DNA from 2 places in the Thermosynechococcus sp. M3746_W2019_013 genome. Region 2 is predicted to be linked to the other one. Evidence: predicted binding sites of a transcription regulator. Region 2 holds the regulator's gene; the other holds the start of a gene.
What was found. Region 2 encodes HrcA, which represses chaperone genes, less so after heat shock. Its sites were predicted from a motif close to TTAGCACTCNNANNNTNNGAGTGCTAA; they were not measured.

Region 1: a site for HrcA is predicted at 3,773-3,799, ahead of groES (co-chaperone GroES). Genes of this name have one in related genera too.

The regions. Positions count from the first base shown of each region.
Region 1 covers NZ_DVDW01000034.1:51,076-59,419, reverse strand. The annotation lists gene uvrA (excinuclease ABC subunit UvrA) at 1-1,461, opposite strand, end outside; gene groL (chaperonin GroEL) at 1,655-3,292, opposite strand; gene groES (co-chaperone GroES) at 3,362-3,673, opposite strand; gene IGQ16_RS06610 (carbohydrate ABC transporter permease) at 3,861-4,670, opposite strand; gene IGQ16_RS06605 (ammonium transporter) at 4,657-6,180, opposite strand; gene IGQ16_RS06600 (MORN repeat-containing protein) at 6,390-7,058, shown strand; gene IGQ16_RS06595 (folylpolyglutamate synthase/dihydrofolate synthase family protein) at 7,080-8,342, shown strand.
Region 2 covers NZ_DVDW01000035.1:61,979-70,322, reverse strand. The annotation lists gene lptC (LPS export ABC transporter periplasmic protein LptC) at 1-470, shown strand, start outside; gene IGQ16_RS07165 (2OG-Fe(II) oxygenase) at 498-1,091, shown strand; gene IGQ16_RS07160 (hypothetical protein) at 1,134-1,664, shown strand; gene IGQ16_RS07155 (hypothetical protein) at 1,690-2,148, shown strand; gene IGQ16_RS07150 (IMS domain-containing protein) at 2,361-4,379, shown strand; gene IGQ16_RS07145 (carbohydrate ABC transporter permease) at 4,372-5,250, opposite strand; gene carA (glutamine-hydrolyzing carbamoyl-phosphate synthase small subunit) at 5,247-6,395, opposite strand; gene hrcA (heat-inducible transcriptional repressor HrcA) at 6,660-7,718, opposite strand; gene IGQ16_RS07130 (recombinase family protein) at 7,832-8,344, opposite strand, start outside.

The sequences.
Region 1 (8,344 bases), on a different contig from region 2:
TGCACTGCGATCCAAGGTTAGGTAATCGAGCCCCACATCAATGAGAAACTGCAACCGCGCCATTACTTCCCGCAGGGCTAGTTCCGCAATTTGTTGTTGGCGAGGCGTGAGTTGCAGGGATTGAAGCCGTGCCCAGCACTCGCGAATCGAAACACGGGTGAGATCCGTAAGGCGATATTGCCCCAAGCGCACGGCCAAAGCGGCTGGTTTCAGGCGTTGTCCCTGACAGGCGGGGCAGGTTTGATTGACTTGGTACTCTTCCAGTTTTTGCCGGTAGGCCTCGGAGGTCGTCTCGCGGTACTGCCGCTCTAGGATGGGAATCACCCCTTGAAATTGACGGTAGTAGTCCCGTTTGCGATAGCGCAAATCAGAAGGGATGAGAATCGGTGTGTCGGTGCCGTAAAGGAGGATCTCCCGTTGCAACTCCGTGAGGCGATACCACGGTGTATGGATGTCAAAACCAAGGGCCTCAGCAACACCACAGAGGAGAGCAAGGTAGTAGTCGTGTTCCTTCTCGGCCCAGGGGGCGATCGCCAGATAAACCGGTAGTTCGGGATTGGGGACAATTAACTCCGGGCTAAATTTGCGCAAATAGCCCAAGCCATGGCACTCTGGACAGGCCCCATAGGGGGAGTTAAAGGAAAAAAGTCGCGGAGAGAGCTCATCCATCACCGCCCCATGCTCAGGGCAGGCAAAATTTTCTGAAAACAGGAGCGTTTGACCCTCAGCCCCCGTCTCCCGAGACACCACACTGACCATTGCCGTACCGTTGCCATGGTGCAACGCCGTTCGCAAGGAATCCCCTAAACGTTCCTCAATCCCCGGCTTCAGCACCAGCCGATCAACAACAATTTCAATCGTGTGGACATGGTTTTTGTCCAGTTCAATGGCATCACTGAGGTCGCGCACCTCCCCATCAATCCGAACCCGCACAAAACCTTCACTGGCCAGACTCGACAGCAGCTTCCTGTGGCTGCCCTTCTTCCCCTTGACAATGGGGGCCAAGACTTGAAAGCGGCTCTGGGGCGGCAACTGCATCACCTGATCCACCATTTCATCAATGGTTTGGGGGCGGATCGAGCGATCGCAATGGGGGCAATGGGGTTCACCGGCACGGCCATAGAGCAGCCGCAGGTAGTCATAGATTTCCGTGACCGTCCCCACCGTTGAGCGGGGATTGTGGGAGGTGGACTTTTGATCAATAGAAATTGCTGGACTCAGCCCCTCAATGGCATCCACATCAGGCTTATCTAACTGGCCGAGGAATTGCCGTGCATAGGCACTCAGGGACTCCACATAGCGGCGTTGTCCTTCAGCAAAAATCGTGTCAAAGGCAAGGGAGGACTTCCCTGAACCGGAGACACCGGTCATTACAATCAGGCGATCGCGGGGCAGATCGAGGTCAATGTTTTTCAGATTATGCTGCCGTGCACCCCGAATGCGAATTTCACCTCCAGGCATTGGATCGCCCATACTGCAAAAAGAACTAATGTTAAAAAACATTACATTGAGGGCTATTATAGCAACGCTGCCAAACCCTTTCGCAGCCACTCAGCCATGAAAAAAGCGGGGTTTGGTTGCCCCGCTTCCCGTGTGGGTAACCCTCGCCTAGGCAGGTTCAGGGATTGACTCTGTGCCCAGGGTAGGGATGGGCTTAGTAGTCGAAGTCACCGCCCATGCCAGCACCGCTGCCCGCAGGATTATTTTCCTTGGGTTCGGGCTTGTCAACGATGATGCACTCGGTGGTTAGCACCATGCCAGCAATAGAGGCCGCATTTTGCAGAGCCGAGCGGGTAACTTTGGCAGGGTCAACGATACCGGCATCAAACATGTTGACATATTCATCTTTAGCGGCATCATAACCCACATCGAAGGGTTTTTCTTTGACCCGTTCAACAATGATGGCACCATTTTGACCCGCGTTTTCCGCAATGCGACGCAGGGGAGCGCTGAGGGCACGCTCAACAATGTTGGCACCAATCAGTTCTTCACCCGTTAGGTGCTCAGCGGCCCAGTTGCTCAACTCAGGAGCCAAGTGAACCAAGGTGGTACCGCCACCGGGAACAATCCCCTCCTCAACAGCGGCTTTGGTGGCGTTAATCGCATCTTCCAGACGGAGTTTGCGATCTTTCATTTCAGTTTCGGTGGCAGCACCGACTTTAATCACCGCCACCCCACCAGCTAGTTTGGCCAACCGCTCCTGCAGTTTTTCTTTGTCGTAGCTGGAGTCGGTTTCTTCGATTTGGCGACGGATTTGCTCGCAGCGAGCCTTGACGGCTTTTTCATTGCCTTCGGCAACAATCGTGGTGTGATCTTTGGTGATTGTGATGCGGCGAGCTTTACCGAGCATATCCAGCTTGGCATTTTCCAGCTTCAGACCCGCATCTTCGGTGATCACTTGACCCGCTGTGAGGACGGCAATATCTTCGAGCATCGCTTTACGGCGATCGCCAAAGCCGGGAGCTTTCACCGCAGCGACATTCAAGACACCGCGCAGACGGTTGACCACGAGGGTGGCCAAGGCTTCTTTCTCGATGTCTTCGGCAATGATGACCAAGGGCTTACCGGCGCGAGCCACCTGTTCGAGGATCGGCACCAGATCTTGCACCAAGGTAATTTTCTTGTCGGTGATCAGCACGAAGGGTTCATCGAACACGGCTTCCATGCGCTCGGTGTCGGTGGCAAAGTAGGGGGAGATGTAGCCCTTGTCAAAGCGCATCCCCTCAGTGACCTCCAGTTCGGTGGTCATGGATTTGCCTTCTTCGAGGGAGATCACGCCTTCTTTGCCCACTTTGTCCATGGCGTCGGCAATCATCTGACCCACTTCTTCATCATTTCCCGCCGAGATGGCCGCCACTTGGGCAATGGCTTTGGAGTCTTCCACTGGACGGGCGTGTTCGGCAATTTTTTCCACCAGGAAGTGGGTGGCTTTGTCAATCCCGCGTTTTAGGGCAATGGGGTTAGCGCCAGCAGCAACGTTGCGCAGCCCCTCTTTCACCATGGCATGGGCGAGAACCGTCGCCGTCGTGGTGCCGTCACCGGCAGCATCATTGGTTTTCGAGGCGGCTTGGCGGATCAGCGCCACACCGGTGTTTTCAATGTGATCTTCAAGTTCAATTTCTTTAGCAATGGTGACACCATCATTGACAATTTGCGGCGCACCAAATTTTTTCTCCAAAACCACGTTCCGCCCTTTCGGACCAAGGGTCACGGCCACGGATTCAGCCAAGATGTCCATCCCTTTTTCAAGGGCCCGACGAGCATTTTCGTTGTAGATAATGCGCTTCGCCATATGTGTTTCCTACCTCAATCGTTCAACAGTGATGAAAAAATCGCACCGAGATGCAAGGAAGTCAGTGACCTAGCCCACAATGGCCAAGATGTCTTTTTCTGAGAGGAGAACGTAGTCTTCGCCCCCTAGTTTCACTTCGGTACCGGCATACTTGGAGTACAGCACCTTGTCACCCACTTTCACATCCATGGGCTGACGCTTGCCGTCTTCAGTGAGTTTGCCGGGACCGACGGCGGTCACTTCGCCCACTTGGGGTTTTTCACGGGCATTGTCGGGCAGGAGAATCCCCCCTGCGGTCCGTTCTTCGCTTTCGGCGACTTTGACAAAAATGCGATCGCCCAAAGGTTTCACAGTTGAAACGCTTAGAGATACGGCTGCCATAGCGTACTGTTCTCCCAATTGTAAGAGTATGGATTGATAGCACTCACTGCACGGCTCATCGCGCAGTCTCTGGGGAGTAAGAGCATCACTGGTAATTGTTTAGCACTCTCACCCTTCGAGTGCTAATGTAGCGAGAGACGGTTGGCGATCGCAACTCCTGTTGCAGTACGGTTTTCCGAACGGTACCTTAGTTCTTTAGCCCCGTGGTGGCAATACCGCGAATCAGTTGCCGCTGACCCAAAATAAACAAAATCATCACCGGTACAGTGGCAATCACCGCCGCTGCCATCATCAACGGCCAATCATTGGTGAACTGCTCCTGAAAATTGGCCAAGGAAAGCTGCACGGTGATCAGTTCTGGCTTGGTGGTAAAAACCAAGGGCTTAAACAGATCATTCCACTCGCCAATAAAGGTAAAGATAAAGAGCGTTACCAAGGCTGGTCGGCTCAGGGGCAAGAGAATATGCCAGAGAACCTGCCAGCGATTTGCCCCATCCAAGCGGGCTGCCTCCTCAAGGGCAACGGGCAATGTGAGAAAAAACTGCCGCATCAAAAAGACACCAAAGCCATTGGCCGCCGTTGGTAAGATCAACGCGCCATAGGTATTGATCAGATGAGCCGCCTTCAGGATGAGAAAAATTGGGATCACCAAAAGCTGAAATGGGATCACTAGGATTGCTAGCATCAGCAGCAGAATCGTCTGTTGCCCCGGAAACGAAAGTCGGGCAAGGGCGTAACCCGCTAGGGCTGAAGTTACCAACTGGAGCGCCGTCACCGCTAAGGCCACAAACGTTGAGTTGGCAAAAGCTAAGATAAAGTGTCCCTGCCGCCATGCCGCCTGATAGCTCTGCCAGGTCCAGCCTTGGGGCGGCAATAATTGGGTGGGTAGGGTTCCGGGTGGCCAGCCGGAGGTACAAAGCACCACTAGCAAGGGACTGAGAACCAACAATGCCCCCAGGATTAATAGGAGCGTTAAGCCTACCCTAGGAGCGACCACTGCCAGACATCCGTTTGAGCAAATCCACAAATCCTTTCACTTCTTCGCGCAAAAGGAAGCCCGCATAGGCCTCCATGCCATGCTCGCCAATGTCCAACCCCTCGATTTCCTCCTCTGGAGAAACGCGAATGCCAATGGTAAGGTTCAGGAGTAGCCACACTGCTGTACTAAAGGCAACGGTAAACCCGCCCACCGCCAGTACCCCCACCAATTGGTGCCCCAACTGGGTAAAGTCACCACTCCAGAGCAATCCCTTGAGAGGCCCCGCCCCAGCTTCGTAAAAGCGCCCCGGTCCATCGGCAAAGAGCCCCACTGCTATGGTCCCCCAGATGCCATTGACCAAGTGTACGGAAATGGCTCCCACTGGATCGTCAATTTTTAGGCGATCGAGCGTCACCACCGAAAAAATAATAATGATCCCGGCAATACTGCCGATTAACGCCGCGCTCTCAATGGTGACAAAGGCACAGGGGGCTGTGATGGCCACTAATCCTGCCAGAATCCCATTAATGATCATCGAAAGGTCGGGCTTCCCAAAGTAGAGCGTGGAAACCACCGTTGCGGTGACACCCCCAAAGGCTGCGGCCATATTTGTGGTCACAACAATGTGGGCGATCGCCTCCGGATCTGCGGTCATCGTTGACCCTGGATTAAAACCAAACCAACCAAGCCAGAGGATCAAACAACCCAAGGTGGCGATCGCAAAATTATGCCCGGGGATGGCTGCCACCGACCCATCCGGCAGAAAGCGCCCCAAACGCGGCCCTAGGAGAGCTGCCCCCATCAATGCTGCCCATCCGCCTACAGAGTGCACCACCGTAGAACCGGCAAAATCCCACATACCTAGCTGTTGCAGCCAACCGCCACCCCAGATCCAGTGACCCGTAATTGGATAGGAAATCCCCACCAGCAGCAAGCTGAAGATAAAGAAGGCATAGAACTTAATCCGCTCCGCCACTGCCCCAGAAACAATTGTGGCGGCCGTTCCCGCAAAGACCACTTGAAAGAAGAACTTAGCAAACAGGGGTACCGCTGCCCAACTGAGGGAACTATAGACCCCCCGGTAGGCTTCGGCAGTGGCCGGACTGTTATCGGCCCCCAGCAAAAAGAAACCACTGCTGCCCACCACCCCATTGCCATCCCCAAACATTAGGGCAAAGCCAATCGCCCAATAGGCGATACTCGAAAGGGCAAAGACAATCAGGTTCTTTGAGAGCAGGTTCACCGCATTCTTGGCCCGGCAAAAGCCCGTTTCCAACATGCAAAAGCCAGCATTCATGAAAAATACCAGCACGCCTGCAAAAATCACCCAGAGCGTGTTGAGCACCACCTGCACCTTTGCCGGAACCGCCGTTGAGGCGGCAGTATCCTGCCCCAGTGCGGCTGTTGCACTCAGCACACCAATCATCACCGCAAAGGTCAATCGCGTGCGGCGAGGGGGCAGATAGAGAATCGGAGTCAGGGGATGCTGAAGACGTAACCGGCGGCGCAAGATAGAACGCAGTTTCATAGGTGCAGATGTCCAATCGACAAAGAAAACCGTTGGAACCTATAAACCCCCAGCTAAAATCCCTAGAAAAATCCTAGGGTTGAGTTGCAAAGTTTGAGACAAATAAACCAATCATCCCTGAATTTACCCCTAAGTATATGTATTCCAAGATACAAAAACTTGGGTCTCTGCCTCAATTCTGCATAGGGAGCAACTTGTACCAGTTAGATATGTTGCAATTGTCCACCCTTGTGGAGTGTCCAGTGATGACCCATTCGCACCACGCCAATGCCGCTGTTGTCCGCCGCTGGGTGCTCAGTTCTTTCCTGATGGGTTTAGGGTGTGCAACCCTACAGTTGGCTCCTGTAACTGCTCAAATTGCCGTCTATGAAGGGCAGCGGGTCACGGGGGATGTCACCCTGACCCTCCCCGATGGCAGCACCTACAAAGGGGAATTGCTAAACGGTCGCTTTAATGGCCAAGGCATCCTCACGATGGCCAATGGCAACCGCTACGAGGGAGAATTTCGCAATGGCCGCTACCACGGTCAGGGGGTGCTCACCTATGCCGATGGCGGACGCTATGAGGGTGGCTTTGCCGATGGTATCTTCAATGGCAAGGGCATTCTACAACTGGCCAATGGCCAGCGCTACGAGGGGACGTTTCTCAATGGTCAATACCATGGGGAGGGGGTACTCACCTTTCCCGACGGCACTCGCTACGAGGGACAGTTTCTAGCGGGCAAGTATCATGGAACTGGAATGCTCTCCTTTGGGAATGGCACAAGCTATGCTGGACAGTTTCGCAATGGCTTATTTGACGGAGAGGGGGTGCTCACCCTGCCAGATGGCTCCCGGATTATTGCCACATGGCGCCATGGTCGTCGCGAGCCCCGCTAATCCTTTTCCATCGAGCTGGCCGTGGGTGATCCACTGACGGCAGCGCTGAGTCCCTACGCCCGCTTTGGGGTGCGCCTTGGCCTTGAACCCATCCAGGCGCTCCTGAGTGCCTTGGGGTCTCCCCAGTTACAGGTGCCCTTGATCCACGTTGCGGGGACAAATGGCAAAGGCTCGGTGTGTGCCTATTTGGATAGTGTTTTGCGGGCAGCGGGCTATCGCACGGGTCGTTATACCTCGCCCCATCTGTTGAGCTGGTGTGAGCGCATTTGTGTCGATGGTGAACCCATTGCCCCGCAGGTCTTTTTGACCCTCATTCAACAAATTGAAGCCGTCTTGCCCCAGGTGGCCTATCCCCCCAGTCAGTTTGAAGTGGTCACGGCGGCGGCATGGCTCTATTTTGCCCAGCAGGGGGTGGAGGTGGCGGTGATGGAGGTGGGCTTAGGGGGGCGCTTGGATGCCACGAATGTGTGTCAGCCCCCTTTGGTGAGTGTGATTACTTCCATTGGTTGGGATCATTGGCAGCGGTTGGGCAATACTTTGGGGGCGATTGCGGGCGAAAAGGCTGGAATTCTTAAGCAGGGTGTACCCGCTGTTGTTGGTCCTGTTCCTCCAGAGGCAAAGACGGTGATTGCCGAGCGTTTAACAGCTTTGGCTTGCCCGACCGTCTGGCCAGAACCGGCGCAGTGGTGTGTTGAGCGGGCTGGATGGGCAACTTGGGGTGGCATTGAGTATCCCTTGCCTTTGGCGGGAGAAATGCAGTTAACCAATTCCGCGATCGCGATCGCCACACTGCAATGTCTGCAAGCTCAAGGCTGGCAAATTTCCCTAACAGCGATTCAACAGGGAATGGCACAAACCCGCTGGCCGGGACGACTGCAATGGTTACACTGGCAAGGGCGAAAACTGCTCATTGATGGTGCCCACAATGCTCCTGCAGCCGCTTATCTACGGCAATATGTAGATCAATTGGGCTGGACAGAGGTGACTTGGGTAGTGGGGATGCTAGCCAATAAGGATCATGGGGGGATTCTCAAACATCTCCTGCGAGCCGGCGATCGCCTGTGGTTGGTGCCCGTCCCGGATCACGCTAGTGCTAACTTAGAGGACTTGAAGGAACTTGCCTACACCTGTTGCCCTCGGTTAGGGGAATGCCGTCTTTTTAACGATGTGGCTGAAGCCCTCGACAGGGGGGGCGATCGCTGCGTGGTCTGTGGCTCCCTTTACTTAATTGCTCGTGTTTTGGGGGCGATCGCCAGCAAAGACTCTCAGGTAACTCAACTGTAGAA
Region 2 (8,344 bases):
CTCTGCGCGTTGAGGGAGAAACGGTGCGCTGGTTAATTCCCCAACGGCAATTGGTGAGCGATCGCCCCCTGCGGGTCAGCTATCCCAGCCAAGGCATTGAAGGGCAGGCCAATCGCGGTGTCTTCCTGATTGCTGAAAACCGCGCCATCTTTGACAAGGTCCAAATCAATAGCCAACCTCAACAGTCGCAACTGCGTGCCCAACGCCTCAATTGGTGGATTCCCCAAGAGCGGCTAGAAGCTAGCGGTCAGGTGGAAATCCAGCGCCCCAATGCCCAACTACGCACAGCTCAACTGATTTGGCGGATTCCCCAGCAGGAAGTTGAAGCCCAAGGGGGAGTCTTTTACCGCCAGAGCAATCCCCGCATTCAAGTTCAGGGACAGCGGGCAAAAGGGTGGCTTGATCGCCAAGAGGTGATTGTCAGTGGCAATGTTCAGAGCAAAGTGCCGTTGCGAGTGCGCCTTCCCTAGACTGAATCATAGAAACAATCAGTCCCTATGAGTACCGCACCACTGCAAATTCTTGACTTGGGGGGTGAAATTCTCCTTTTCCAGCGTTTGATTCCGGTTCACCAGTGTCAGCAGGTGATTGCTACAGCTGAGAAGGTGGGGTTTGAGGATGCGCAAATTCTCATGGGAACGGTCGATCGCTCCGTGCGCGGCGGCAGTTTGCTCCGCTTTGATCCCCAAGACCCCCAACAGGCGATGATGCGGCAGATTCTTCTCCAGGCCACGCAAACAATTCAAATCGTCCTCTACCAACACTATGGGATTCGCTTCCCTGAAATTGAAAACTTCTCCATCCTGCGCTATCGGGTGGGCGAGGGCTATCGCCGCCATGTGGACAACCTATTGCTGGCCAGTCGGCAAATGGAACTGGCCCAAGGTATCCCGACGCGGGATGTCAGTCTGGTGGGCTATCTCAATGAGGACTTTGAGGGGGGAGAAACCTATTTCGATCGCCAAGGGGTAAAGGTTACCCCACGGACGGGAGATATTGTTGTCTTTCCCGCCTACTACACCCATCCCCATGCCGCCTTGCCCGTGATCCAGGGCACTAAATATGCCTTTGCCACTTGGTTATTCTATTGATGAATGATGATTGAATGATGATGAACCCTTGAGGTAATACCAATGACTGAACCCCTGCGCTTCAAAACCTCGCCCCTGGTTTCTGGAACACTCCTTGCCCTCTACGGCGCACTCACGCTGCCCCTCCCGTTTTTGGCGGTACAGACGGCGGCTCCCATTTCGCCCCTGCTTCTTTGGGGGGCGATCGCCCTCGGGGGTGTGTTCCTCTGGGGAGCCCTGAGTCAACGGGTAGAACTGGATGCTGTGGGAATCCGCCTCACCTATCCCCATTGGGTTCCCCCCTTCCTGCGGCAGCAGTGGCAACTGATTTGGTCAGATATTCAAGGGCTTCAGCCCCGTAGTACCAGCCAAGGGGGCTGGGTCTATTATCTGGTGACTGCCACAGGTCAAGGGTATCTTCTGCCGATGCGAGTGGCGGGTTTTGCCCAAATGATGCGTGCCATTGAAGCCCATACGGGATTGCCCACAGATGTAATTAAGCCCCTCGCTCAACCTTGGATGTATGGTATTTTGGCTGTTTTTACGCTGCTGTTGGGCGCTGTTGATCTATGGGTTTTAACCACTGTGGGATAATGGGGACGTATTTGGGTGCTGAGCGATGACCATGAGTGCGAATCGGTTTGTGGGATATCTGCGTCGAGGAGTGGTGTGCCTGCTCCTGAGTGTCCTGTGTTGGTCAAGTATCGCCACGCTGCCGGCGATCGCTGCTATTCCAGTACGGCTCTTTGACCTGAATTACCACGAATGTCCGCCAGAAATTGGTGAGGGTTCGGTCACACCCGGGGGTACCACCCTCAAGGCCAACTGCTACCTGATTACTGGTAAAGCGGAGAATAAATCGGGCAAAACCGTGGTAGATGCCGATGTCTTTGGCCGCATCTACGATGCCAATGGTAATCCAGTGCTGCAAAACCGCACCCGGGTCGGTGCAATTGATGTGATTCCACCCGGCATCAGCGAGTTTGAAATTCGCATTAGTGTGCCCTACGACCAACCAGAGCCTTTGCAGTTAGAGCAATTTAAGGCCTCTGGCTTTACAGCAAAAGTACGCGGTTAAGCCCCCCGTCTCTCCTCAGTCTCCCACTGAGGGACAGAAATTGTGATACTTTAGAATCCCTGTCACTCCATTTTTCGGGAACACTAGCACTATGCCGTTTCATTTCTAAACGTTGAGCAACTGCCGGCAAAGGTTCTCTGTTGGTATTGGGCGTGCATGAATGTGCTGTCATCGTTGATAGACGAGTTCATCCTATAGAGGTTTGGGTTCAGGTGCGCATTCCTCTCGACTATTACCAAGTGCTGGGTGTGCCAATTCAGGCAACGCCGGAGCAAATTGAGCAAGCGTTTCAGGATCGGCTGCTGCAACTGCCTACCCAGCAGCACTCCCCCACCACAGTTGCCACCCGTCGGGAACTCATTGAGCAGGCCTATGCAGTTTTGCGAGAACCGGAGCAGCGCCATGCCTACGATCGCCACTGCCGTGCGGTTGATGCCGAGGATTTGATTGTCCAGTTGGATCCCGATGCCACCGCTCCCTACATTGAAATTAGTGATGAGCAATTCTCGGGGGCACTCCTACTGCTCTATGAACTGGGAAATTATGCCCAAGTTGTCAAGTTGGGAGAAGTATTTCTCAAAAAGGATGTTCTTGATCTCAATCGCCCCTACACTTCCTCTGCCGCCGTTGCCGACATTACCCTCACTGTGGCTTTGGCCTATCTGGAATTGGGACGCGAGGAATGGCAGCGGCAGTCCTACCAAGCAGCCGCCTCTCAGCTAGAAGCCGGTCTAGCGGTACTTCAGCAGCGGTCAAACTGGTTTCCCGAACTCCAGGAACAGTTTCAGACGGAACTGAATCGGTTACGTCCTTACCTTATTCTAGAGTTACTGGCACTGCCTCTGGCCGATAGTGTGAATCGGCAGCGGGGTATTTTGTTGCTGCGGCAAATGCTGAGTGAGCGCGGGGGTGTTGAGGGGCGCCGTGATGATCACTCGGGACTTGCAGTTGAGGATTTTCTGAAATTTATTTTGCAACTGCGCAGCCATCTTACCGTGGCAGAGCAACAGGAACTCTTTGAACGGGAATCACAGCGTCCCTCAGCGGTGGCGACCTACCTTGCGGTACATGCCTTGGTGGCACGGGGCGTGCATGAACTTCAGCCGAGCTATATTCGTCGGGCCAAGGATTTATTGGAGCAGCTGCTCCCCAATCAAGATGTCTATCTTGAACTCGCCAGTTGCTTGCTGCTTTTGGGACAGCCCACCGAGGCATTGGCAGCTCTTGACAACAGCCAAGATCAACCGACTCTGGACTTTATCCGCCGTCATGCCGGTGAGGCTGGCGATCTACTGCCGGGGCTCTATTACTACACCACACAATGGCTCAGAGAAGAAATTTATCCTGCATTTCGGGACTTGGGGGAAACACCCGTGGCCTTGGATGCTTACTTTGCTGATCCCAATGTCCAAACCTACCTAGAGGCTCTCAGTGACGACTCTATTGCCTCTGAACCCCCTGCGACCACTGCCTCTGCGCTCCCTGAAGTGATGAGACCAACGGTGGCTGTGCCCCCTCCCGTCTCCTTCACAGCGGAAACGTTACCTTTGCAGGATCAGACTCGGCTAGGTCAGGGCTTTTCGGCATTGGCTTCGACCACTTCTTCAACTGCAACGGGGACAGCCACGCCCCAACCATCCACTCGCAAACGGCGCCGCCCTGGAAACAGTTGCTCCCAAAAACGTCAGACTGGGTTTTGGATGGGTGCAGGAGTTGTTCTTGTTGGTTTAGGAGCGTTGGCAAAAGTCTATTGGCCAGCCAAAACGGCTGAAGCCCCGATCTCGCCAGTGACACCGACTCCTGTGGCAACGCCGACCCCGACGCCACAACCGACGACCTTAGGGATCACTTTAACGCCAGAGATGGCGCGCGATCGCCTCCACACCTGGCAGCGAATGAAAGCCCAAGCCCTTGGGCCAGCATTTGAGATGGACAAACTAGCAACGATTTTGACGGAGCCAGAACTGAGCCGCTGGCGATCGCGGGCACGGGGCTTAAAGTCCGAGGGCAGCCATTGGGTTTATACCCTAAAGAACTTAGAGGTGAAGGAAGTCCGTCTCCAAAGGAGCGATCGTGTCGATGTGTTGGCGGAAGTCAATGAGGATGCCCGTTTCTATGAACAGGGAACCCTGCGCAATGATATTTCCTATAGCAATCCCTACCGGGTCATTTATACCTTTATCCGTCGTGGCAATCAATGGTTGATTCAACGCATGCAGGTGGTTAGTTAAGGGGCATTTCCACTTGTCGGCCAAGCTTGAGATTTAAGAGGGACAAAGACAGGATAAACAGGAATAAAATCAGTCCCATCGTACAGGCGTAGTTTATCTCTAAGCGCTGAAAGGCATTCTCGTAGATGTAATAAACAATGGTCTTGGAGCTATTGAGGGGACCCCCTTGGGTCATGACATAGACTTCTTCAAAGACCTTGGTGGCAGAAATTGCTGAGATAATGCTTACCAAAAGAAGATAGGGGCGCATCAGTGGCAATGTAATATCCCAATGCTGTTGCCAGCCGTCACTGCCATCGATCGCTGCCGCTTCGTACAGTTCACCGCTAATCCCCTGAAGGCCCGCCAGATAGATCACCATGTAGTAGCCCAAGCCTTTCCAGATGGTAACGGCCATGACACTAAAGAGGGCGAGTCGGGGACTCGTCAGCCAAGGAATGGGAGTGTCCCGCAGATGCAGACCCTGTACTAGTTGATTTAAGAGGCCATTGGGGGCATAGAGCCAGCGCCAAGCAATCCCCGCCACCACCATTGAGATAATCACGGGGCTGTAGTAGGCAGCACGAAACCAGTGGATGCCCCGCAGGGGTTGGTTGACAAGAATCGCCAGCAGCAGAGGCGCGATCGCCAGAATTGGCACCACCACCACTAAATAGAGGAAAGTATTGCCCAAGGTTTTCCAGAAGACGCCATCGCCCCACAACTGGGCAAAATTGGCCCACCCTACCCACACAGGGGGGCTCAGGAGATCGGTTTCATAGCGGCTGAAACTGAGGAAAAAGGCCTGTAGGGCTGGCCAAAAGACCGTCAGTGTTAGCAACCCTAAGGCAGGGGCAAGAAAGAGGTAGGGGGTGAGGGATTGCCCTTTCATTGGCTGCGGGGATGCTGTTGACGATAGGCACGCATTTGCGCTACAAACTCGCCAAAGAGATAATCGGCATCGTGGGGGCCGGGGCTGGCTTCCGGGTGGTACTGCACTGAGAAAATTGGCAATGTTTGGTGCTTCAAACCCGCAACGGTTTTGTCATTGAGGTTAAAGTGAGTAATCTCTACGGGAGTTTGGGCAAGGGATTCTTCGGTGATAGCAAAGCCGTGGTTTTGGCTGGTAATTTCCACTTCCTGGGTCAGCCCAGCGGGCTGGTTCAACCCCCGGTGACCGAACTTCAGCTTGAAGGTTTCTGCCCCCAAGGAGAGTCCCAACAACTGATGCCCCAGACAAATGCCAAACATGGGACGCTGCGCCCCTAGTAATTTGCGCGCGGTTTCAATGCCTTCCTGAACCGCCGCAGGGTCACCCGGGCCATTAGAGAGGAAAATGCCATCGGGGTCATAGCTGAGAATCGTTTCCGCTGGCGTATCCGCCGGCACGACAATCACACGGCAGCCATAGCTGGCCAAGCGACGGAGAATGTTGCGCTTCACGCCAAAATCAATGGCCACAACTGTCAAGGGTGGTTCCTCGGGAGCAGTTTGGGGACGAAATTCCCAAGCGGGGGGCGTTGGCTCTGTCCATTCATAGGGGGTGCGGGTGGTCACGACTTTGGCTAGATTTTGTCCCTGCATACTGGGAGCGGCAAGGACTTTTTGCAGCAGTTCAACGGGGTCAAGGATTTCTGTGGAGATGCCGCCATTCATGGCACCCACGGTACGAATTTTGCGGGTGAGGGCGCGGGTGTCAATCCCATAAATTGCGGGAATTCGATGGGCTTTGAGGTAATCAGGTAACGATTGTTGCGATCGCCAGTTACTGGGAATATCGCAGATATTGCGAGCAATAGCACCCCGCACTTGGGGGCGATCGGATTCATCGTCTTCGGGGGTGGTTCCTGTATTGCCCAACTCGGGGTAGGTGAATGTCACGATTTGACCATAATAACTAGGGTCGGTGAGCACCTCTTGATAACCCGTCATGCCGGTATTAAAGACCACCTCTCCAATAGCTGTCCCCGGTGCCCCAAAGGAAAAACCACGAAAGACTGAACCATCGGCGAGAACCAGCAAGGCGGGTGTAGGCATTTCAATTTCTCCAAGTGTCCCTAGGAAAGGCCAATAACTTATTGTGCCCGATCCAGCCAATGGTTGACCGCACAGGGTTTGCCCTTGTGTTTTCGGGAATGCCCATCCTCTTTAGGGCATGGGAGGGCAGCGGTGGCTGCTTTCCTCCTCGGTTGAGGAATTTGGCTTTAACCAGTATAGGGCTACCGGTTTTTTTTGAGACTGGGCTGGCTCTCTGCCTACCTCATCCCCAAAAGCTCAGCCCCTTGCGGAGCTGAGGAGCACTCACCTATAGCGACTGACTTGCTCTGTTAAATAATCTGCCGCTGTGGCCACTAAGGGAATAATCCGGGCATAGGGCATCCGCGTCGGCCCTAGAATGCCAACGCTGCCTACGGGAGAGTCCCTATAGCAGTAGCAGGAATAGACCAAGGTACAGGACTGCATCGGCGCTAGGGTATTTTCACTGCCAATGCGGATTTGCACTTGGGACGGAGCTTGGCTATCGCTACTGATCAGGGGAGCCAGTTGATCCTGTTGGTCTTCGAGAAGATGCAGTAGCATTTGTACCTGCTCCACTTGGGAAAATTCTGGCTGCTGGAGGACATCTGCAAGACCACTGATGACAAAGGAGGTCCTCTGGTGGCTGCAGCGATCGCTCAACTGCCGCAGTAGGGTCTGAAGCTGCTGGCTGTAGGCCTGAAACTCCAAATCCAGTTTTTGCCAGTCAATGGCACTGAATTCCACCAGCGATCGCCCCTGCAACTGATGATTGAGGAAGTTGGTCAGTACCTGTAGGGTGCGCTCCCGTAGTTCGGGATCTTCTTCCTCCTGGCCCAGTTGAATGAGCGCTGATTGGGTTTCGTAGGTATCCAGAACAAGAATTACCATCACCTGCTGCGCATCCAAAGCGACCAGTTGAATCACCCGAATTTGTCGCTCCAAAGAATTGGGCAGTGTGATTAGCGTAATGTAGCCACTGAGATCCGAAAGCAACTGCGCTGCTTGCCGCAAGATCACCTCAAGACGTTGTTGTCCCCAAATAAACCGCTCACTCAAGAGACTCTCGGCTTTGCGAGCTATATCGGGAATAGGCTGGATCAGTTCATCCACATAAACGCGATAGCCAGAATCGGAGGGCACCCGCCCGGCGGAGGTGTGGGGCTGGTAAAGCAGGCCGCTTTTCTCGAGGAGTAGCATCGTATTGCGCACGGTGGCTGGGCTGACGTTCAGGTTATATTCGGTGGCGATCGCCTTTGAGCCGACGGGTTCTGCCGTAGCAATGTAATGGTTAATCGTAGCGCCCAGAATTTGCTTTTGGCGATCGCTGAGTTCAATCGTCATAACTTCTTACACCTGCAATTTCTTATTGGTGTTTTTTATTTATCTATATCTATAAACTAATCTATATACCCTTCCCCTTTCAGCTCTCCAGCTAAGGGGGGCACTGGAAGTGGTTAAGGCCCACTGCCAATAGTGGGTTCCCAAATAAATTGTAAATGGACAGACCAAGGCTGTGGGGGGCGGCTGCTGACCTGTATGGCCTGTAAAAACTCCCGTAGATAAAAGCGTTGCTCTGCGGCTGAGAGTTGGTACCAAAATTGAGGCTGACCCAGGGTCACCGCCAGTTGCAAGAGATTGCTAGGGGGCAGTTGTGCCTGCTGTGCCTCAATGCGTGCCCGCTCCCCAGCCAGTTTATAACGGCGCAGTTGAGCCGTTTCCGCATCCAAGAGACCTTGGCCTTCTAGTTCCGTGAGTTGTTGCAGCTGCCTGTCAATGGCTGCAATTTCGGTGGTGAGGGGTGACGATGGTAGGCAAAGTTCAGCGATCGCCGGCGGCAGGCGTTCGGCAATTTGATCAATCACAGCAGCCAGGGCAGCGTTGTAGGGAATGCTGCGACACTTCGGGGAAAGCGGACAGTGGAGGGGACGCAAATAGGCATATTGGCTGGGTTGGCGATAGGGCTGCAC